Regions from separate parts of the Gracilibacillus sp. JCM 18966 genome, predicted to be linked through region 3. Evidence: riboswitches for the same ligand, from Rfam matches in the RefSeq annotation. Region 3 holds a riboswitch; each other region holds the start of a gene.

Region 1 (7,936 bases), 1.8 Mb from region 3:
TTTTCGCGTATTGGAAGAAGGCTATGTTCAAGCAGAACAGGAATTAATTTTGCTAGAGCGACCTTACCCTAAATGGACGATTGCTCAATGTAATGAAGTGATGTATCGTAAAAAAGATGATTTAGCTCTCGTAGAGGAACTAGCTTCCTGTCCATTCTTAGCGGAAAGCTGGAAAGAGACCCTGTCGAAAAGGTTGAAAGGAAAGAAGACATCCTCTAGTGATAAACGTGTATTTGGTCCAAATAAAAATTAGAAGTGAACCTTTCTATCTACTTACTTGTATAAGTAAGTAAAAGAAGGAAAGGAAGGACAATATGACATTAGGTTGGTTAATCAGTACAGTTGTTGTGGTGATCTTAGGAAATGTTTTCGCAATATTTATCGCTACGTTAAACAAAAAGGTGGTCAAGGATTCACAAGGCAAAATTGATTTTAAGAAAACAGATATTTATTTTCAATGGACGAGATGGGATAATATTAATATTGTAGTTGCAGGATATACGTATCTCTGCCTGATTGGTTTATGTATTGTTTTACTTCGCGGAGATAATATTGAAAGCCCTTGGGTGCAATTTTTTCTTCATCAGACCGCTATATTTTCTTTACTCACCATTATTTGGCTTATCTCTAGAATTGTTTATGTACTTAAGGGAATAAAAAAACGGTGGCCAGATGAATTTGAATAAGGCGGAGCAAGAAGAACAATACAGCCTTGAGGAATTGTTCGTTTCTTACAAAACCCCTATCTATCTTTTTATCTACCGTTACTGTCAGGAGGAGCAGCTAAGTATTGATATCGTCCAGGATACCTTTTTGCGTTTTCATAAATATCAACATCAATTTGATGCGAGAAAATCCTCGATCAAGACCTATTTATTTCGCATGGCCTATCAATTGATGATTAATCGGTTGAATAAGAGGCAACGCTGGAAGAAGCTTTTGCCATTTTTATACCAGCAAGAAGCCCAACATGAAAGCATGTCGTCTATTGATAAACTTACGATCCAAGAAGCTATCAAGCAATTACCTGAGCATCAGCGTGCAATCATTTTATTAACCTATTATCATGATTTAAGTCAAAAAGAAATTGCGAAAATACTAGAAATACCTATTGGGACCGTCAAATCAAGATTACATGCTTCGTTGAAAAGATTAAAAGAGCTATTGGAGGGAACGGCATGAATAAAAAAGAAATACCAGAAGAGCTCAAAGAAAGGTTAGAGGAGTTTCATGTAGAAATCCCTCAGATACCACTGAAAAAAAACAAGCTAGATCAGCTAGCAGACTGGATCTGTAAGCCTGTGAAGAGTCCTTTGGAGTTCCTTTCCATACATGAGAAGTCTACGATCAAGCTTGGTTTATATCCATTGTTTGCGATATTCATCCTACTTCTACCTACGATGTTTTTAATCTAATCAAGGAACAATCCTACACTTCCCTTAAGACCATATAAAGTTTATAATAGTCTTTATATGAAAAGGAGTGTTTGCGATGCGTGAACAATGGTCATCCAAAATTGGGTTTATTATGGCTTCCGCTGGTGCTGCGATTGGACTAGGTGCCATTTGGAAGTTTCCATATCAGGCAGGACTAAATGGAGGAGCAGCATTTTTCCTATTATTCATTGTCTTCACCCTTGTGATTGGATTATCGATGCTAATATCAGAATTTGTAATTGGGCGTGGCGCGAAAAAAGAAGCGATCACGGCTTATAGAACCTTAGCGCCAAATAGCCATTGGAAAATGATCGGTCAGCTAGGTGTATTAGGCTGCTTTCTATTGCTTTCCTTTTATAGTGTGGTAGGTGGTTGGGTCTTGATTTATAGTGCTCAGTCTATTGTTGGTCAAGTAATTAAGGATGGAGCGAATTATGAGCAATTATTTGGCGCTGTCACCTCCTCGCCCGTCATTACGTTAACAGGGTTAGCGCTGTTTTTACTCATTAATGTTGCTGTCATTTCTTTTGGAATAAAGAATGGGATTGAAAAAGCGAATAAATATATGATGCCATTATTGTTTTTATTTTTTATTATCCTTGTCGTTCGTTCCCTCACTCTACAAGGGGCTGCGGAAGGGATCTCTTTTATTCTAAATCCAGATTTTTCTAGCCTAACAGGAGAGGGAATTCTCTATGCGCTTGGTCAATCCTTTTTTGCTCTAGCAGTGGGTTTTTCTTGTATGGTTACCTATAGCTCTTATTTAGGAAAAGAAGTGAGTATCCCGGCATCTGCTTCCTCTGTTGTCGTGATGAATATTTTCGTCTCCTTATTAGCGGGATTAGCTATTTTCCCGGCAGTGTTTGCCTTTGGAATTGAGCCTACAGAAGGGCCGGGCTTATTGTTTATTATTTTGCCGACAGTATTTGCTCAAATTCCTTTCGGGGAAGTATTCTTCTGTCTATTCTTATTATTATTTTTATTTGCGACTTTAACGTCCTCCTTTAGTTTATTAGAAATTATCGTATCTGCCTTCACGGAAAATGGAAAAAGATCGAGAAAGAAAGTGACCTGGATTTCAGGACTTGTTATGTTCATTGCGGGTATTCCAGCAGCCCTGTCCTCCAGTATTCTAAAGGATTTCATGGTCTTTAATAAAACAGTATTTGATGCAACAGATTATTTAGTGAGTAATATTTTGCTACCACTCGGAAGCTTACTTATTGCGATGTTTATCATTCATCGAATGGATAAAGCGCTGGTGGAAGAGCAGTTTAAGATGTCTAACAACCTATCCAATGGCTGGTATCAAATCTGGAGAGTTGTCATGACTTGGATTGTACCGGTCACGATTCTCATAGTGTATGTGAATTTGATCGGGATATGGAAGTTATAACCATCTCAAGGAGAGATGGTTATTTTTTTATGACAGTGGTAGAGGAAAGATTAACAAGGTTTTGAATCGTATCACCTACTGGACAATGCTCCTCTAAAAATGTGACAAATTCCTCCACTTTTTCTTTTGGAGCATCAGTATCAATGTAAAAGGTTGAGCTTATTTCCGAATATCCTGGGCGCACATCCCCCTTATCGAAAAATCCGTCCAGATCAATATCCCCTTCTAATTCAACACGGAAATTCTTTAGATCAATATCAAATTTTTCAGCATACGTACGTGCCACAATCGATTGGCAGGATCCTAATGCAGAAAGTAATAATTCTACTGGGTTCATTGCAGTATCAGTGCCACCAAGGGATGCAGGTTCGTCAACCATCACCTTATGTCCTCGGGATTCCGTTTCTACTAAAACCTTTTCCTTTAATGTTGCTGTTGCTTTAAATGTGTGAATAGCCATGCTTGTTTCCTCCTAAAGTAAGATGTGAAAAAGCCCTTCTCTAAAAAGGGGAGAAGGGCTGATTACCGATAGTATAATTGCTTTCCTTCTCATCTTTCGTATTAAAATACGTCTGAAGTTGGCACCATACTTTGAATAAAAGTTGGTTGCCGAGAGATCATAGGGTCAGTCCCTCCCCCTCTCTGGATGAGAAATATCCATATAGTTTCATAGACTATATCATGAAAAAAGAAAAACATCAACTTAGTGAAGAACAGGTTGTCGAAAAAATATATTTTGCTCATCTCGCTATGGAGAGGAGAGATAGTCAAGATAAAAAGATATATCTTGGCAATCTAGCTAGGAAGAGGAGCGTTCACCAAGATATATTGCAAACAGCCCCTCATATGCTAATCAAAATAGATTTATAGAAAAAAGAAATATTAGGAACATTAATGCAATCGATTGCGCTATAAAATAATTTCAGATATAATATGAATTGCTCGATTAAAAAAGTAATAGTATTTATATATCGTAACAAAAAACCATTTAGAACAAATGAAAGCTTATGTGCAATCGATTGCATTTTGAAAGCGGATAAATGAGAGGTTTAGGTTTAAGGAGGATATTATGTTAGCAGAAGAAATTAAGACAGAAGAAGAAAGCAATGTAAAACAACAATTACCGAATCTACCAATCAGTACGATATGGTTGATTAGTTTTGGTTTTTTAGGAGTACAAATGGCATTCTCCTTGCAAAGTGCCAACATGGGGCGAATTTTTCAAACGATTGGAGCAGATCCTACTAAATTAGGATTTTTCTTTATATTACCGCCACTTGCAGGGTTAGTCGTTCAACCGATTGTTGGTTATTTATCCGATCGAACGTGGATGCCGAGGCTCGGCCGGAGAATCCCTTATTTACTAGTTGGTTCCATTGTCTCTGTAATAGTTATGTGTTTATTGCCGAATGCGGGAAGCTTTGGTTTTGGGTTTGGTTCCATGCTTGCTTTAATGTTTGGGGCGGTAACGATTTTATTTATGGATCTCTCATCTAATGTTGCAATGCAGCCATTTAAGATGATGGTAGGAGATATGGTCAATGAAAAGCAAAAAGGATTCGCTTATTCGATTCAAAGCTTCCTATCGAATAGCGGGGCTGTTTTAGCTTGTATTTTCCCATTTTTACTAACTGCAGTAGGTATTTCCAACACTGCGCCTAAGGGAGTTGTCCCACCATCAGTGGTTATTTCCTTTTATGTCGGTGCGGTAGTTCTAATCATTTGTAGTTTATTTACGGTATTTAAGGTGAAGGAATATTCCCCTTCGGAATATGCTCTTTACCACGGAATAAGAGAAGATGCGCATAAGAAAAAAACGAGTATGTTTGGCTTACTCCGCAGTGCTCCAAAAGTATTTTGGACAGTTACACTTGTTCAATTGTTTTGTTGGATGGGCTTTCAATATCTTTGGACATATGGTACAGGTGCTGTTGCGGCGAATGTGTGGAATACGACAGATCCTTCCAGCTCTGCTTATCAAGCTGCAGGTAACTGGTTCGGCATCTTGTCCGCAGTACAATCCGTAGCTGCAGTACTATGGTCACTTGTACTATCACGTATTTCTAACCAAAGAAGAAAGCTGGGTTATGCGATTAGTTTAGTGCTTGGAGGAATCGGATTTAGTTCCGTATTCTTTATCCAACATCAATGGCTTTTAGTTATCTCCTTTACCCTAATAGGAATCGCTTGGGCAGCCATGATGACCTTTCCATTTACGATTCTTACAAATGCATTAACAGGGGAAAATATGGGGACATATCTCGGTTTGTTCAATGGTAGTATTTGTTTACCACAAATTATTGCCTCTTGTGTAAGCTTTGCCATTTTTCCATTACTTGGGTCGTCGATGCCTGCCATGATCTTATTATCAGGAATTTTCCTCATAATTGGGGCATTGTCGGTTGGAACAATCAGAGAAACCTTAGCAAAATCGTAAGGGAACAGATAAGCATGGACGAACATATAAAAAATGGATACATCCATTTTTTCAAATAGATTAAAAGATAAAGGAGAATAGAGATGCGGACTGTCAGTAGAAAGTGGTGGAAGGAAAGTGTTGTCTATCAAATCTATCCGAGAAGCTTCATGGATAGTAATGAGGATGGAATTGGAGATCTAAAAGGAGTAACATCAAAGCTCGACTATTTGAAAGACCTAGGAATCGATGTCATCTGGATATGTCCAATGTATAAATCTCCAAATGATGATAATGGCTACGATATTTCTGATTACCAAGATATTATGGACGAATTTGGGACAATGGCCGATTTCGATGAACTTCTAGAAGAAGTGCATAAGCGGGAAATGAAGCTGATTTTAGATTTAGTCATTAATCATACGAGTGATGAGCATCCATGGTTTATCGAATCACGCTCTTCAAAGGATAGTCCAAAACGTGATTGGTATATATGGCGTGATGGCAAAAATGGTAAGGAGCCAAATAATTGGGAATCGATCTTTAACGGATCTGCATGGAAATATGATGAAAAAACCGATCAATATTTTATGCACATCTTCTCTGAACGTCAACCAGATTTAAATTGGGAAAATCCTAATGTAAGAGAAGCATTATATGAGATGGTGAACTGGTGGTTGGATAAAGGAGTCGATGGCTTTCGCGTTGATGCTATTTCCCATATCAAAAAGGAACCTGGCTTAAAGGATATGCCAAATCCCAAAAATTTAGACTATGTACCATCCTTTTCAAAAATGATGAATGTCGAGGGGATTGATCCATTTCTATCAGAATTCGCACAAAAAACGATCCATAATTACGATATTATGACAGTTGGAGAGGCGAATGGCGTTAAGCTGGAGGATGCGGACAAATGGGTTAGTGAAGAGCATGGCTACTTTGACATGATTTTTCAATTTGAATTTTTAGGTCTATGGCAAAAGGATGGAGACGGCACTGTAAATGTGCAGGCATTAAAAGAAAATCTATCGAAGTGGCAGGCAGGTCTTGAAGGGAAAGGCTGGAATGCTTTATTTATCGAAAATCACGATCAACCTCGCCGAGTGTCCACATGGGGAAATGACCGAGAGCTTTGGAAGGAAAGTGCTAAAATGCTAGCTGCCTTGTACTTCCTCATGAAAGGAACCCCATTTATCTATCAGGGTCAGGAAATCGGTATGACGAATGTTCAGTTTCCATCGATAGAGGATTATAATGATGTCGGCATGATCAATTACTATAAGTTAGAAACAGAAAAAGGACGTCCACATGAGGATATTATGCAAGTCATCTGGAAGCAAGGACGCGATAACTCCCGTACTCCAATGCAATGGCATGCTGGGGCAATGGCAGGCTTCACTACATCGAATAAAACGTGGATGAAGCTGAACCCGAATTATGTGGATATTAATGTCTCGGATCAAATGAATGATCCTGACTCCATTTTGAATTTTTATAAGGCTTTAATCAAGTTAAGAAAAGAAAATGAGGTTTTCGTTTATGGAAGCTACAAGTTGCTGTTAGCCGATCACCCTAGTCTCTTTGTTTATACTCGTACATTTGGTGAGAATAAGGCATTAGTGATCAATAATTTCTCTGAAAAACATACGGAATGTAAGCTTCCGGCTGAAGTTTCTATTATTTCCTCACAGCCTGTTCTCCACAATTATGAAGTAGAAGAGGAGAAATTAGTAGAAAAAATGACATTAAAGCCTTACGAAACAAGGGTATATTTATTTAACTAAAAGAGTAGGAACCCGGATATTTTTCCGGGTTTTTTATTTTAACATTCACGCGATTATTTAAACACTTCTGGAATCATCGTAAATCCATCCACAATGGTGTCCTCTTCAACCTCAATCATTAAATACCGTCTTCCATCAATTTGTATTTGTTTAACAAATCGCAAATCCTGTGGACTTACTGCTACATTAGCTATCTTTGTATTAATCTTAATAGATTTTGAGGTGAATTTTGGCACAATGTTTCTCGCTTTTAGCTCATAACCCTTATCATCCACTACATTTTTAAAGGCTGTTTCGACCTTTTCTGTGTCCACATTCTCTAAGCCACTCGTCTTCAATACCTGCTCCACATCCCTATAATCTAGCTTCGGTGGCTCCTCCTCTTCATTTTCCTCCACCACACGATTGATTTCCTCATACATACTAGCAAGGGTCGATGTATTAATTTGATGGCCAACAGCGTCGCGAACAATTTCCTCGAATACAATTTTATCATCCTTGGCAGTCAAGGTTTCCTCGGCATTTAAAACCTCCTCAATGAAGTGAGGATCTGGTTCATTCGCCTTCCCTGTAGCGTAGAGAATACGGTTCACATCAGCAGCATTTTCCGTAAAACAAGGGAATAGAAAACCGCCAACTGGTGCCTTAAGATTAATCACAGGGTCAACGACTACATTATATTTAAATTCCTTCTCTACATAATCAAATACGAGCTCTTTTTTTGGATCCTGTGTTTTATTTAAACTACATAGAATAAAGGAATGGGAATAGACAGAATCTCGTTTACTTTCCTCGGCATCATCATTCCCACGCTTCATTGGCTTTAAGTATTCTCCGCGAATGAAGGTGACGACAATATCCATTTCATACTGCTTTTCATCAAGCATTTTCTCCACTATTTGTA
Region 2 (7,936 bases), 1.7 Mb from region 3:
GTTGATGAATTCAGCAAAATACGACATGGATATACCGCAATTTTTGCAGATACCTTTTTTTGGCTATTTTAGTCTATAGCTAACATAATGATTATTACTTCTAGGGTTATATCGTAGGTTCATTTTTTCTGTTATGCTATTCTAAATGAATTACTAAAAACAAGGAGGTCTACAATTGAAACAATTTGATGATTTACTTGGATTAGATGCACTAGGTCAAAAACAGCTACTTGATAATAAAGAACTTACTCCCGTTGAACTTACCGACTTTTATATTTATCAAATAGAAAAATATAACCCGATACTAAATGCAGTGGTTCTCGAAATGTTTGAAAGTGGTCGAGAACAAGCAAAGAAAATGCAAGCTACTAATGGAAAAGTTGCGGGACTTCCATTTCTGATAAAAGATTTAAATGCCATTAAAGGGGCTAGGCATACAAGTGGTTCTGTTATGCTCCAGGATGTCATCGCACCTGAAAATGATGAAATTGTTAACCGATTTGAACAAGCTGGCCTCATCTTCCTTGGAAAAACCAATACACCTGAATTTGGCTTTCTTCCTACCACTGAGCCCGAGCTTTTCGGTCCAACGAGAAACCCTTGGGATCTCGAACGCTCTCCAGGTGGCTCAAGTGGGGGATCCGCAGCAGCCGTAGCCGCTGGATTAATACCCTTTGCTCATGCTAACGATGGTGGAGGATCGATTCGAATTCCAGCATCTGCTTGCGGATTGTTCGGTTTTAAGCCAAGCCGAGGGCGTTTGCCATATAGCCCTTATGTGAATCATTTCTCCATTAATCATGCAGTTACAAGGTCTGTTAGGGATAGTGCTGCATTGTTAGATATCTTAAATGGAGTTGGAAAACATACAATATATCCAAGCTTCAAGACATATACGAATTTTTTAGAGAACGTAACGAAAAAAACAAATAAACTAAAGATTGCTGTTCGCTATCAGACTAATTCTCATGTTTCATTTGACAATGATACAAGAAAGAATATGGAAGAAACAGTAGAGTTAATGAAGGATTTGGGACATGAAGTCGTGGACAAAATGCCAACATTTGATTTAGATTCACTCGCACATCACTTTATTAATATTTGGCTTGGAAGTGGCTCTACCATTATAAAACATTCTGGACTAATGATAGGCCAAGAGGTGAATCGTGATAATGTAGAAAAGCTTACTTATGAGATTTTGGAATTCGGTAAAAATTTATCAGCCCTAGAATATGAGGAGTCACGTGTTTATATTCAAAGCGAAGCACAAAAAATATTAGAATTCTTTGAAGAAATAGATGTATGGATGACTCCAACCTTGAATCAGTTACCAAAAAAAATCGGAGAAAACAAAGAGACTAAGCAAACGGCCTATCAACAAATGTTAAATAATATGCTAGATTACAATCCACTAATGCCAATTGCTAATGCTACGGGACAGCCTGCAATGAGTGTTCCAACCTATTGGACTGAAGATGGATTACCGGTTGGGACCCACTTCTTTGCTAGACTCGGTGAAGATGACCTGTTACTTCAGCTAGCTGCCCAAATCGAAGAAAGACAGCCTTGGTTTCATCATTATAAAAAGATTAGAAAAAGTCTCTTGTAAATTAATACAAGAGACTGTATTTTAGATGAGTCACATTATCAGCAGCAATCGTTTCTATATTTTTAAGCTTTACTTTGCTATTTTGCTCAAATAAGCGAATTCCTCCACCAAGCAGAACTGGCGATACATGTAGTAGCATTTCATCCAATAGACCTTCTTGAATACATTGCTGTGCAATATGTGCGGTCCCGATACTAATATTTTTATCCTGCGCTGCTTTCTTCGCTTGCTCAACTGCACTTTTTATCCCATCTGTAACGAAGGTGAACGTTGTATTCTCTTCTATATAACTATCTGGTTTTTGATGTGTTACAACAAAGATAGGAATACCTTGAATTGGATGACTTCCACCCCATCCTTTTACAATATCGAAGGTTCTCCTCCCAACTATCATCGCGCCTGTATTAGCTACCGTATTGTCAAAAACTTTTTTATTTGTACTAGAAAGCTTGAAGAAATCGTTATAACTGCTTGATTCATTACCATCAAATAACCAATTTTGAATAAACTCTCCACCATCACCTAATGGCTGGATCTGACTATCATTTTGACCACTAATATAACCATCCAGAGACATCGAGATATCTAAAACAACTTTGCCCATTATCCTCCACCTTTCAAACAAAACTTTATCTTTAGCTTAACATATATTCCGAGGAGAAATTTCTTGTATCTTGCTAATAGTGACAGAGTTAGCTAAACAATAAAAAAGCAAGAGGTGTACTCCTGCTTTTTAAAATGCTGAAAAATCAATTCCATTCAATAAATGTGTAGCAACAATTAAGACTAATAGGTAGCCCGCAATTGTCCAGTACAAATCAAATTTCGGTTTTCTCATATGTACAAGGTAAAGATAAATATGAATTACCCCATAGAGCATTAAGGCAAAAACATATGTAACGACAAACAAATCTACCATTAAAAATCCGAAAAATAAAATCACTAAACAAAAAACTAATGTAAAAGGAATATTCACAATCGCATATTTCGTTAACAATTCTTTATGATCCATTTTACGATCTCCGAAATACATTAAAAGTAAGTAAAGAGAAAAATAGCCGATTGCAAAGGTAATCATCCAAGATAAGATGCTCGTTATGATAAACATTACGCCCACATCTGCAAATAAGCTGAGCATTCCCTCAAATCCAAATTTATAGAAAAGAAAATAACAAATACCTATCAATAATGATAATGATAATAAAATTAGTGCACTCGTTTCCATACGGATTGTTCGAGTAGAGCTCACGATAGCATGTGGTCTTAAAATCGCATCCTTCAGAATACCCTTTGTCTCTTTTACACTTTCTCCAAAATCAAAATTTATGGAGGAATTGTTCTCTTTTTTCTCCTCATTTGAAACAAATCGTTCCTTTTCTGTTTCCTGTTCCTCTGCTACTTCCGTTTGTTGTAAATCTTCGGTGTTATGCTTCTCCATTCCATCACCTCTTAAAATAATATATTATATCACTCTTATAACCTACCATTAAATTGTCATTCATTCAATATTTTTCCCATCGTTTAGTAGCAGAGAGAATGATTAACGAAAGAATGGCAAATTTTACAGGTGTAATTCCTAGTGAAACACTTGACTATAACTTGTTTCTAGTTGTAAACTAAAGAGCATTAACTTTCCTATATGTTCTTATCTAGAGAGGGGGAGGGACTGGCCCTATGAATCCTCGGCAACAACTCTTAAGAGTAATGTGCCAATTCCAGTAGCAAATAGCTAACAGATAAGAAGAGACATTCATCTTACTTCACCCTCTTCTTGCTTTTGAAGAGGGTTTTTTATTATAGAAAAGAGGTTATTCTATGCTCAAAGTTGATTTATCTGGAAAGGTCGCCATCGTTACAGGTGGAGCAAACGGTATTGGAAAGTCTATTGTTCAGGCTCTTTTATCATCTAACGCAAAGGTTGCCGCTATTGATATTCAAGAAACCAAGCAGACAGATGATGAAAATTTATTCTATTTCCAGGCAGATGTCTCTAACAAAAATGATGTCCATAATATGATAAAACAGGTTATTCATCATTTTGGAAAAATAGATATCCTAGTGAACAATGCTGGCATTTCGACAATGGATTACTTTACGGAGATAAAAGAAGAAGATTGGGATAAAACAATGGATATAAATGCTAAAGGTGTGCAATTATGTAGCCAAGTCGTTGCGAATAAACTGAAGGATCAAGGCTTTGGAGGTAAAATTATCAATATTGCTTCACAGGCTGGAAAAAACGGCTATCGCCTAATGGGGAGCTATGTTGCCTCTAAGCATGCAGTCATTGGGCTTACTAAAGTGATGGCTCTCGAGCTTGCGCAAGACCAAATTAATGTGAATGCCGTCTGTCCTGGTATTATTGAAACGGACATGAAACGTAAAGAACGAGTGATTGGTGGTAATTTGAGGGGTTTGAATGAAGAAGCAATTAGAGAAGAGGACTTTTCACAGGTGCCACTTGGAAGAACAGGAACTCCTGAAGATGTCGCATATGTGGTGGTCTTTTTAGCCTCAAAATATTCGAATTACATGACAGGACAAGCAATTAACATAACTGGTGGCATGACCATGCATTAACCTATATAAACAGGAGGAATACAACATGACTCAACAGACTAAAGGGAAGGCCTCGGCATTATTCCCCTTACTCATATTTATATTGTTATTTATCGGCACAGGAGTGTTGACAAAGGATTTTTCTAATATGCCACTGAATGTGGCGGTCATTATTGCGGCAGCTGTTGCCATTTTCATGAATCGCAAAGTAAAACTAGCTAAAAAAATTGAAATCTTCACAAAGGGGGCTGGGCATGAAAATATTATGCTAATGTGCATCATTTTTGTGCTTGCAGGTGCCTTTTCGGAAGTAGCAAAAGGTATGGGCGCAGTTGATGCGACCGTGAACCTTGGGCTTTCCCTCCTACCTGCAAACCTTTTAATGGTAGGATTATTTTTAATTGGTTGTTTTATCTCCATTACAATGGGGACATCGATGGGAACTGTCGTCGCACTTGCTCCTATTGGAATTGGTATTGCTGATCAAACGGATATTCCTATGGCATTAGCAATGGCTACTGTGATTGGTGGGGCTATGTTTGGTGATAATCTATCGATGATTTCGGATACTACGATCGCTTCCGCACGAACCCAAAACACTTCGATGAGCGATAAGTTTAAAACAAACTTTTTTATCGTTCTTCCCGGCGCATTGATTACTGCACTTATATTATGGTTCATTACTTCAGGAAGTCATATCAATCAATTGGAGGACTATTCTTATAATCTTGCGAAAGTTATACCTTATCTTGCTGTATTAATCGTAGCCATCTTAGGAGTGAATGTGGTAATTGTGTTAATCGGTGGGATTATCCTTGCTGGTGCGATTGGTATCATAGATGGTTCCTACACTGGTTCAACTCTGCTCTAGGCTGCATCACAAGGCGTATTGAATATGGAGGATATTGCAATTGTAGCATTGTTTATCGGAGGAATAATCGGAATTATTCAATACAATGGAGGGATAGATTATTTACTTCATGTAGTTTCTAACAAGATCAAATCGAAAAAAGGGGCTGAATTTGGTATCGCTGGGCTTGTTAGTGTAGCAGATATTAGTACTGCCAATAACACGATTTCCATTATAATGACGGGGCCGTTAGCAAAAGATATTGCAAGCAAGTATAATGTTGACCCAAGAAAATCGGCAAGTATTCTTGATATTTTCGCCGCTTGTTGGCAAGGAATCGTACCATATGGTGGCCAAATGCTGGCAGTGGCAGGACTTGCTTCGATATCACCCTTAAGTATTATGCCTTATTCCTTTTATCCAATATTGCTTGGAATTTGTGGAATTACTGCCATTTTGTTTGGATTCCCTCGTAGAAAAGTGAAACAGTAAATTTAGCCGCATGAAGTCTTTACTCATGCGGCATTTTTTTTTGCTAAGTTCTTTTCTCACTCATTTTTAGCTTAGCCCAGTCATAGTTTCCTTCCCATACATGCACATGCCCATCTTCGATCCAGAAAATCCTATCAAATAATTTATTTAGAAAGTAACGATCATGGGATATTGCAAGAATGGTGCCTTCGTATTGTTCAAGCGTTTCCTCTAATACTTCCAATGAATCTATATCTAAATGGTTCGTAGGCTCATCTAAGATCAATAAATTGGTATCCTGATACATAAGCTGGGCCAATCTCAACCTCATTTTTTCTCCACCACTTAGCTGGGAAACCTTTTTAAATACACTGTAGCCGTAGAATAGAAATTTTGCTAATATCTGTCTTGCCTCCGCTTCTGTTACTTTCACTTCGTCACGAAAGACATCGATTGCCGTTCTGTCTACCATTTTAGAAAAAGTATGCTGTGACAGGTAGCCAATCTTCACATTACTCCCGATCCTTACCTCTCCTTTGTCTGCTTTAAGATGTCCTAAGATTAACTTTAATAACGTAGTTTTTCCTGTTCCATTATTTCCGACGATTGCGGTTCTTTGTTGATACTGAACATGGAGATTGACATCTTGAAAAAGCTGGTTATCAAAAAATGCTTTCGAAACTGCCTTCAGCTGTATCACATCCTTACCACTTCTACTTCCTGCATCGATTTTCAAGTTCATTTTCTTCCGATTTAACACAGGGCGATCCAATTTTTCCATTCTTTCTAATGCTTTTTCCATATTTCTAGCTCTTTTATGGAGACCTTCATTTGGAGGTTTTGCCCTATTCGCCCATTCTCTTAGTCTTTTTATCGTTTCTTTCATTTTCTTCCTTTTCTTTTGCTGTTCTTCATATGCATGAAATTCACGAAGTAAACGAGCTTCTTTTTCCGTTACATAATCAGAATAATTGGTGTCAAAGCTCTCTAGGTCGCCATTCTCGACATGGACAATTCTATTCACCGTTTCATCTAAAAAATACCGATCATGGGATACAATCACCACGGTTCCAGTGAAATTCTTTATATAATTTCCAAGCCATTCTATCGCTGAAACATCTAAATGATTAGTAGGTTCATCCAATAACAATAAATCTGATTCTTTTAATAATATATAGGCCAACCCAGCCTTCGTTTTCTCGCCACCACTAAGTGCCCCTACCGTCTGATCTAACATTCCCTCAATATTTAACCCTTTTGCCACTTTATCGATTTCACTATCGATGGCGTACCCTCCTTTGGATAAATATTGGTCTTGAAATACTCCATATTGCTCGACAAGCTTCTGTAAATCTTTCTCACCCATTTCTTGACTCATACTTTTTTCTAAGTTCCCTATCTTCTTTTCTAATTCAATCAATTCAGAAAAAGCTGTCCGTAAAGCTTCCCTTACAGATATATCTGGTTGAAACATAGAAAATTGAGCAAGGTAGCCAATTCGTGATCCTTTTTTCCAATGGATTTGTCCTTGGTTTGGTAGTTCCTCGCCTGCCAGTAATTTTAGAAGGGTTGATTTTCCACTACCGTTCGGCCCAACCAGCCCTACTCTTTCCTTTTCATTTAATTCCAATGATATATTTTCAAAAATCATATGACCGCCATACATCTTCGTCACTTGATTGATACTACATGCAATCACGATGTCTATCCTCCTGTTCCTATTTTCCCAACAAAAAAAGCCATAGGACATCCCATGGCTTTTTAAAAGCATTGACGACGCATTAATTTAAAAGAGAGCACGAAAAAGACCACTCCCTAGCGTCATCTATATATAATGTGGGTAAGAGATGTTTTCACTGTTTTTGTTACTATTTAGTTGTTAAAAAAGGACATACGTATCCCGTTAACAACTAAAACAGCAAATTTTGCACGGCAAAAATATAGGAATTCAGTCCAAAATCCGTGCACAAAAACAGTATCATTCAACACCTCTATCCACCTCCGCTTCGACTTAAGTTGCTACTATTTTAATATGAATAGCTTATTATTTCAAGCCTTTCTTATTTTGGTTATGAAAAGGTTGGCCAGATGAAAAAGGAGTCTATCCATCCCCTGAATAGACTCCTAATTTTATCTTTGATGGATAATTTGCTTGAGTTCCGCTTGTTCTTTTCGCAGCTCTTTTACTTCCTGCTCCAATAAACCAATCTTATCCGTTAGTGGTTGAAGAGCTTCCTCAAGCATTGATTTCAAACGTAATGCTTTATCATTATTCGGTGATTCCGTCATAGTTGAATCCTCCTCAAGTGTAGACTTTGTGCGTTTCCTTTATCTTTATTTTACCATACAATAAAGGTACTCCCCCACACTTGAAATAAATTCAATTATTTTTCACAATTGGATTTATTCATTAAAGGTTCTCTACTGCTGCTCTTTCTATTGTAAGA
Region 3 (7,936 bases):
TAGCCTTCTTCATCCTGTAAGGCCAAATCCCCAGAAAGATACCAGCCTTCATATTGAAAATACGATTGAAATTTATCTTTATTTCCCCATATCTCCTTCATCAAGCCTGGCCAAGGAGTTTTTACTGCTAATTGTCCTACTTCACCACTATCCAGGATATTTCCTTCATCATCAAGAATACCAACTTCCATTCCTGGTAGTGGTCGCCCCATTGAACCTGGCTTAATCTTTTCAGATGGTAGATTTACAATTAAGTGACCACCCGTTTCTGTCATCCACCACGTATCATGAATTCGTACACCGAGATTTTCCCAAGCCCAATTAATAACTTCGGGATTTAGTGGCTCTCCAACACTTAATACATGACGGAGAGAGGATAGATCATATTTTTCATGGAGTTTTCCTTCTGATAACAGCATTCGAAATGCGGTTGGGGCACTATACCAAATTGTAACACCTAATTCCTCAATTAACGAATACCAACTCTCTGCTTTAAATCTGCCCCCTTGAACCACCACCGTTGCTCTGTTTAATAATGGGGCGAACAATCCATACACACTACCAGTCACCCACCCCGGATGAGAGGTACACCAATAGACATCCTCATCTTTCATATCGAGCACCCATCTACCTGTTACGATATGATGCTGAACGGCTCGGTGGGCATGTAACACACCCTTAGGCTTTCCAGTTGATCCACTTGTATAATGAATTATTAAACCATCTTCCCAGTCAACCCATTCTACAAGCTCATCACCTTCAACAGGTACTAAAGGTTGTTTTTCCAAGTCTTCTACAAATAAAATAGTATGTAGACTAGGAATCTCTTTTTGTGGAACTCTTCCTACTAGTTGTTGATCTGTAATTAGTACTGTTCCTCCACAATCATTCATCCTATCCTTTACCGCCTCTTCCATAAAGGCTTCAAAAAGCGGCCCTGCGATTGCTCCTACTTTGATAACCGCTAAGATTGCTATATAGCATTCTGCTGTTTTTGGTAAAAATACAAAAACACGATCCCCTCTTTTGACTCCCTTTTCTTTTAAAATCCTAGCATAATGATCTGTTTTATCTTTTATTTCTTTAAATGTATAGGACTTTCGCTCTGTTCCATTTATATAATGTATCGCAATCTTATTACCAAAGCCTTCTTCTACATGGCGATCAATCGTTTCATAAGCAGCATTGATCTTTCCTTGCTTCACAGCATTCGATAGGTAATTTTTTGCTTCTTTCCAATCAAATGACGCTTGAATTTGTTCATAATTGGCTAAATTGTGGTCTGCTTCGAAACTTGGAATAGGTTTCACTAGTTGTTGTGTCACGTGTTATGCCCCCTTACAACGGTTAACTTCTATGGTTTAAGTCAAGTGATGCTAGTATATCTGATTTTATCTTGGCTAATTGTTCACTTGCTCGATCTCTTGGTCTTGTTTGATCAATAGTTATTTCTTTTTTGACCACCCCTGGCTGTCCCCGAAGAATAATCACTCGATCACATAAGTATAGTGCTTCGTCAATATCATGGGTCACTAATACGATAGTAGATTGATATAATTTCCACACATCAAGCAATAAATCCTGTAGCTGCATTTTCGTAAAAGCATCTAATGCACTAAACGGTTCATCAAGTAATAAAATTTCTGGTGATGTTACTAAAGCTCTGGCAATAGCTACCCTTTGTGCCATTCCACCTGATAACTCTCTTGGATACAATGCTTCTTTCCCTTTTAGACCAACACTAGCTAAATATTCAATCGCTCGATTTTCTTTATCTTTTCTTTTACCGTTCAAGCCAAATGTTACATTCTCTAATACATTTAACCATGGTAAAAGTCTGGGCTCTTGAAAGATAAAACCAGTAGTATCATGTATTTCCTTTGAAACTTTTCCATTGATTTCTATCTCACCATCGTATTCTGCATCTAAACCGGAAATGGCACGAAGTAGGGTGCTTTTTCCACAACCACTTGTGCCTAATAGGCCGATAATCTCGCCAGGCTTGACCTCAAGATTGACATCTTTCACTGCTGTTGTTCCATTAAATGTACGACTTACCTTTCGTAAAGCTAAACTCAAGTCCATCATTCCTTCCTGTTATTGTCCCATGCGATCCTGCCAGTGAAGTGATTTTGTTTCGATTTTTTTCAGTATCCAATCTGTAAATTTACCGATAATGGCGAACAAAATAATACTAGCTAAAATCGTTTCAGGCTGTGCCATGTTTTGACCGAAGGTAAGCAGGAATCCAAGACCTTGACTGGCTCCCATCAATTCTGCTGCCACAACAAACATCCAGCCAAGGCCTAAGCCGCTGCGCATGCCAACTAAAAAGGATGGCATGGATGCAGGAAGTATGATTCTTTTTATTAGCTGAAATGTATTGAGTCCATACATTTTTCCCACTTCAATCAGCTTGCGATCAACTCCAATAATTCCACTTACAATGTTTAAGTAGACAGGAAAAAATACCCCAATTGCTATCATCACTATTTTAGATGTTTCACCAATACCCATCCATAAAATAAAGAGTGGTACCCATGCTAAGGAAGGGATAGAACGAAAAGCTTGAATTAATGGATCAAATAATTGCTCTGCTTTTTTATAAAAACCTACAAATGAACCTAATATAATTGCTATGACTGTTCCTAAAATAAATCCAACAAACACTCTATATGTCGTAATACCAATGTGCCCCCATAGTGTACCATCTTGGGCCATGTTATAAATTTTTTCTACAATAGTTGATGGTGCTGGGAGCTGATAAGAAGGAACAATACCTGCACGACAAACTAGCTCCCAAGCAATAATTAATAGAATTGGGATGATACTGCCAAGTAAAATTGTCTTAACGGTTGAATGTTTGTTCATATTCTTGGCCTTATCATCTTTTTGATTAACCTTATCTATATAGGCTCCACTTGTTAATTCTTGGTTATCTGCCATGATTGTTCCCCCTCTAATTCCCTACCATCTCATTCTATTATTTCTTTTGCATATTCAGGATTGATTAATTCTTGTGTTAATTTTTCTACATCCGCATCTGGATTTAGTACATCCGCATCCTGTAATACCTTTCCTGCTTCCACAATCGCATCCTCATGAACTTGACCAGGTATTGCATTAGAAAAATCATTTCGTTCCATTTGTATCTTGGCTACTTCTAAATCTATATCTGCTTCTTCTGCTAATAGTTGAGCTGCTTCTTCAGGATTCTCTAAAACCCAATTACGAGCGCGCTCATACAATTCAATTACTTTATTTACATATTCCGGATATTTGTCTGCAAACTCTTGACGAACATTTAAAAAGCCATACGTGTTTAAGTCTGCATTACGGAAGAATAATTGCGCATTTTCTTCTAATTCTAATTTTGCCATATGTGGATCAAGCCCTGCCCATGCATCTACATCGCCTGATACAAGGGCTGAACCACCATCTGCATGCTGCAGGTTAGTCAATGTAATATCATTAATCGTTAAGCCTTCTGAATCCAATGCTCTTACTAGAAAGATGAAGGGGTCTGTTCCCATAGTTGCTGCAACATTCTTTCCTTTTAAATCTTTAATGGATTCAATTCCTGAGCCTTCATTCGTTACTAATGCCGTCCATTCTGGCTTCGAATAGATGTATACATTCTCTATTGGTGCACCACTCTCCTTAGAGATTAAGGCTGCAGCACCTGCCGATGAACCAAAGTCAATACTATCACTTCTTAAAAACTCTAATGCTTTATTACTTCCTTGACTTAATGTCCACTCCACCTCTATATCTTCTTCCGCAAAAACTTCTTCTGCCCATTCGAATTTCTTTAATACTAAGCTTGTTGGCGAATAATAAGCATAATCTAAACGGATTTTTTCAGGCTTTCCCTCTGTTTCTCCTTCTGCTGCACAGCCTGATGCAATAACAAGAATGAAACCAAAAAGCGCGATAGCTAAAAAACTACGTAAATCTATTAATGGTATTCTTTTCATGATAGATTGTCCCCTTTTTTATTTTCTTTTCTATTAAATTTCACAAGCATAAGTGGAAATTGTTCCTCTTAACCGCTGGGCTTCTTTGTACGTACATCTATTGTGTACAACCTGTAACCCTGCTTCTCTTGCCACTTCTTCTGCTTTTGGTGAAACAACACCTTCCTGTAGCCAGAATACTTTTGGTTTAACTTCCACCGCTTCTTTTGCTACTTCTACCGCAGCATCAGGGCTACGGAAAACTTGTACAATGTCAATAGGAACAGGAACACTTTTTAAATCTGGGTATGCTTTTTCTCCTAAAATCTCTGTTTCCCTTGGATTAACTGGAATAATTTTATATCCAAGACGTTGCATTTTTCTTGCTAGACGGTAGCTCGGTCTTGCTTCCTTCCCACTCAGACCAACAATAGCCAATGTTTTTTGGCGAGTCACCTCTTCCCCATTCTCGATTACCCGCTCATATGGAGAATTTAATGCCCATTTAATTACCCCTTCATCATTTACGACGATTTGTTTTGCTTCATCTGCACCGATTCCTGTTGCTTTGGCAAGTGCTTGATCAAGATCATTTTGAATATCACGAATTGATTCGATTCCTACAGATAAACGAACAAGCTCTTCTGTTACTCCTGTTTCCTCTAATTGCTCTTTACTTAACTGTTGATGAGTAGTAGAAGCTGGATGAATAATTAATGACCTAGCATCTCCAACATTGGCTACATGGGACCATAGAGAAACATTATTGATTAGATCTCTACCTGCATCTCGTCCACCTTTAATACCAAAGACAATGATTGAGCCAAAGCCATTGTTCAAAATACGCTTCGCTAGTGCGTGTGATGGATGGCTTTCCAATCCTGGATATCGAATCCATTCCACCGCTTCGTGTTCTTCTAGATATTCTGCTAATTCCTGAGCATTTCGATTATGTCTTTCCACTCTTAAATGAAGTGTTTCTAATCCTTGTAGTAACTGGAAGGCATTAAATGGGCTAAGTGCCGCACCGAAGTCTCTCAATAACTGGACACGCACTTTTGTGATAAATGCTAATGTTCCAAAGTCTATTGCATAACGAATTCCATTGTAGCTCGGATCTGGTTCAGTAAATTGAGGATATTTTTCTGAATTCCAGTTAAAACGACCTCCATCAACTATAATTCCGCCAATCGATGTACCGTGACCACCTATCCATTTTGTCGCAGAATGAACCACAATATCAGCACCTAATGTGATTGGTTTACAACCATAAGGTGTGGCAAATGTATTATCAACGATCAATGGTACACCTGCCTCATGAGCAATCTCTGAAACTTTTTCTACATCCAATACTTGAAGGCCAGGATTTCCGATAATCTCACCATAAACTGCTTTCGTATTTTCATTGATGGCTTGACGGAAATTCTCAGGATCGGTTGGGTCTACAAATTTTACGTTGATTCCGTATCTTGGTAATGTTACAGCAAACAGATTATAGGTTCCGCCATACAAGTTCACACCTGCAACAATTTCGTCTCCCGCACTTGCTAGATTTAAGATCGATAGGGTGATGGCTGACATCCCCGAAGCTGTTGCAACTGCTGCAACGCCATCTTCTAAAAGGGCTAATCTTTTCTCAAAAACATCGACAGTTGGATTACCAATTCTTGAATAGATGTTTCCTGGTTCATCAAGTGCAAATAGTCTCTCTGCATGTTCTGTGTCATGGAAAACGAACGAAGTAGATTGATAGATAGGCACTGCTCTTGAACCTGTTGTTGGATCAGGCGCCTGACCACCGTGTAAATTTAAGGTCTCCGCATCATACGTTGAATTTTTAAAAGCTGTCATGTTAGTTTCCTCCTTGAATATTCCATTCATTTAATTAATATAAGTATAAAGAAAAGCCTTCTTCGACAAGAAGAAGGCTTTGGTTATCTACCAGCTGTCTCCCTCTTATCTATCAGGAATGTTTCCTGCAGGATTTAGCACCTTTTAAGCTGAAGCTTAATGGTTGCTGGGCGTCATCGGGCCAGTCCCTCTGCCTCTCTTGATAAGAGCTATTTAATTTTTATCGGATCAAAAAATCCTCTCTACATGGAGATAGAGAGGATTCAGTGTGAATAATTCGCTCTCTTATCTCTCCAAGCATGATCACTTAGTGGAATTGGCACCTTTATTAAGCTTTTGTGCTTAATGGTTGCCGAGGTTTCATAGGGCCAGTCCCTCCACCTCTCTTGATAAGATTTATTGTCAAATATTGTAATTCCGAGTGGATTACTTATATTTAATTTAGTTATTACATACTTTAGCATGGTAGACCACCACTGTCAACAAGTATTTATAAATTATTGAATATTTTTCTTTTAAGAGTATTCATGATTTATATCGACATGAAATAGCTTTTTTTTAATCCATTCATTTATGTTTTCAAAAAAATAGCGCATACTCATCCTAGAAAGAGGTTTTATTATGATCAACTACAAAAAAAAGTTGCCATCGTAACAGGAGGTGAAAGTGGTATCGGACGAGAAACATGCTTGCAATTAGCCAAGAAAGGTGCACGCATTGCCGTTATTAATATTTCCGATGATAGAGAAACGCCTGCATCCATTTGATGCAGCCACTTCTCTATTTAAAATAAGCTAAAAGACCTTTGGTGATCCCTTCTGCTAAGTTATCTTGATAGTCGCTTGTTCGGATTGTGAGTAAGTCATGAGGATTCGTAATAAATCCCATTTCTAATAAGAGTGCTTTATTTTGATTGTTTCTTAGTACATAGAAATTACTACTTCGAACCCCTCGATCTCTCATTGTGACATGTTGAGATAAAGAGGACTGCATTTCATAGGCAAGCTCTTTACTATCTGGGCCAAAATAGTGTGTGCTAATTCCATTAGCAGAAACTATTGGACTTGCATTAAAATGTAGACTTATAAAAGCATGAGTCTGATAAGCATGACTTATTCTCAAGCGGGTGGCATGATCTACATAGCTATCATTACTTCTCGTTAATAATACCGTTGCACCTGCTTGACGGAGCTCACTTGCTATCTCAGAAAGCACCTCCATAATGACATCCTTTTCAAAGATACCCCCAAGTCCTATGGCTCCAGGATCCATGCCACCATGCCCTGGATCGAGCACAATATTAAAGCCATTTAAGTTCTGCTCATTGCTTACCGTAGTTGTAGTAGCTGTTTGTTCCACAGATTGCTCTGTATCTGACGTAGCCTGGGCTGATGGTTCTTCAGGTATGTATGTGGTACTTTGATGATTCGTCAACCAGCCCGCAATCCATCCAATTTTACCATTCTTTAAATCTACTTTTATCCATTGATCTTCAGTATCAACGACCGAAAAAGACTCTCCAATTGTTGTAAAACCGATAATAGGATAATTTGTACCTGGTCCTGAACGAATCCGAACACCAGTGGCAGTAATAGAAACATCGTTTAAACTATCATTAGTAGCTGCTCGCTCTTGCTCTTCCACCATTAAAAATTGTGAAGCTATCCAAGCCTCTTTCCCATTATAAAAGGTTTTATACCAGCCATATGCCTCATCAAACACTTGTACTTGATCTCCAGCTTGTAATTTACCAAGAATTTGTCCATTTAAAGATGGCTCTGAGCGCACATGTAAATCTGTTGCTCCCACATGATATGTTTTCCCCTCTGCCTCTATAATCAAAGGGAAAACAAAGAAAAACGATAAAAATAAGATGATGGCTGTACTCTTTTTTATCAAAACAATATCACTTCCTTTTTCAGGATTTACTCGATAGTTTCTGATACCCAGAAGTGACCAATACTAAACCTATTTTTTATCGATTTTTGTAGAAAATATGATGATTAGTCATAATTACTGAATAGTCTCCATGAATAAAGATCATTTATTTATACATAAAAAAGCCCCACTACATCGATTAAACGATTTTAGTGAAGCTCTTTTATAAGATAATGCACCCGGAGGGGGCT

Evidence for each region. Region 3 has a riboswitch for S-adenosylmethionine ahead of ACZ5N5_RS18650 (PLP-dependent aspartate aminotransferase family protein). Riboswitches for the same ligand answer to the same signal wherever they lie in the genome.
Region 1: linked by a shared signal. The riboswitch ahead of ACZ5N5_RS06880 (OsmC family protein) and the one ahead of ACZ5N5_RS18650 (PLP-dependent aspartate aminotransferase family protein) in region 3 are both predicted to bind S-adenosylmethionine.
Region 2: linked by a shared signal. The riboswitch ahead of ACZ5N5_RS10060 (SDR family NAD(P)-dependent oxidoreductase) and the one ahead of ACZ5N5_RS18650 (PLP-dependent aspartate aminotransferase family protein) in region 3 are both predicted to bind S-adenosylmethionine.

The regions. Positions count from the first base shown of each region.
Region 1 is NZ_AP043883.1:1,420,954-1,428,889, forward strand. Features, by position in the region: gene ACZ5N5_RS06855 (MOSC domain-containing protein) at 1-253, shown strand, start outside; gene ACZ5N5_RS06860 (hypothetical protein) at 315-686, shown strand; gene ACZ5N5_RS06865 (sigma-70 family RNA polymerase sigma factor) at 673-1,182, shown strand; gene ACZ5N5_RS06870 (hypothetical protein) at 1,179-1,415, shown strand; gene ACZ5N5_RS06875 (sodium-dependent transporter) at 1,492-2,832, shown strand; gene ACZ5N5_RS06880 (OsmC family protein) at 2,852-3,292, opposite strand; SAM riboswitch class I at 3,379-3,485, opposite strand; gene ACZ5N5_RS06885 (hypothetical protein) at 3,514-3,702, shown strand; gene ACZ5N5_RS06890 (SLC45 family MFS transporter) at 3,902-5,269, shown strand; gene ACZ5N5_RS06895 (glycoside hydrolase family 13 protein) at 5,353-7,032, shown strand; gene ACZ5N5_RS06900 (DUF4317 domain-containing protein) at 7,086-7,936, opposite strand, start outside.
Region 2 is NZ_AP043883.1:2,093,434-2,101,369, reverse strand. Features, by position in the region: gene ACZ5N5_RS10075 (amidase) at 176-1,609, shown strand; gene ACZ5N5_RS10070 (dihydrofolate reductase family protein) at 1,611-2,213, opposite strand; gene ACZ5N5_RS10065 (hypothetical protein) at 2,343-3,047, opposite strand; SAM riboswitch class I at 3,252-3,352, shown strand; gene ACZ5N5_RS10060 (SDR family NAD(P)-dependent oxidoreductase) at 3,425-4,189, shown strand; partial or broken gene ACZ5N5_RS10055 (Na+/H+ antiporter NhaC family protein) at 4,215-5,510, shown strand; gene abc-f (ribosomal protection-like ABC-F family protein) at 5,554-7,188, opposite strand; gene ACZ5N5_RS10045 (RAxF-45 family protein) at 7,362-7,457, opposite strand; gene ACZ5N5_RS10040 (hypothetical protein) at 7,620-7,778, opposite strand; gene ACZ5N5_RS10035 (xylulokinase) at 7,900-7,936, opposite strand, start outside.
Region 3 is NZ_AP043883.1:3,807,035-3,814,970, forward strand. Features, by position in the region: gene acsA (acetate--CoA ligase) at 1-1,325, opposite strand, end outside; gene ACZ5N5_RS18635 (ABC transporter ATP-binding protein) at 1,348-2,085, opposite strand; gene ACZ5N5_RS18640 (ABC transporter permease) at 2,098-2,871, opposite strand; gene ACZ5N5_RS18645 (aliphatic sulfonate ABC transporter substrate-binding protein) at 2,976-3,977, opposite strand; gene ACZ5N5_RS18650 (PLP-dependent aspartate aminotransferase family protein) at 4,011-5,807, opposite strand; SAM riboswitch class I at 5,910-6,016, opposite strand; SAM riboswitch class I at 6,090-6,203, opposite strand; gene ACZ5N5_RS18655 (hypothetical protein) at 6,497-6,574, shown strand; gene ACZ5N5_RS18660 (N-acetylmuramoyl-L-alanine amidase) at 6,588-7,706, opposite strand.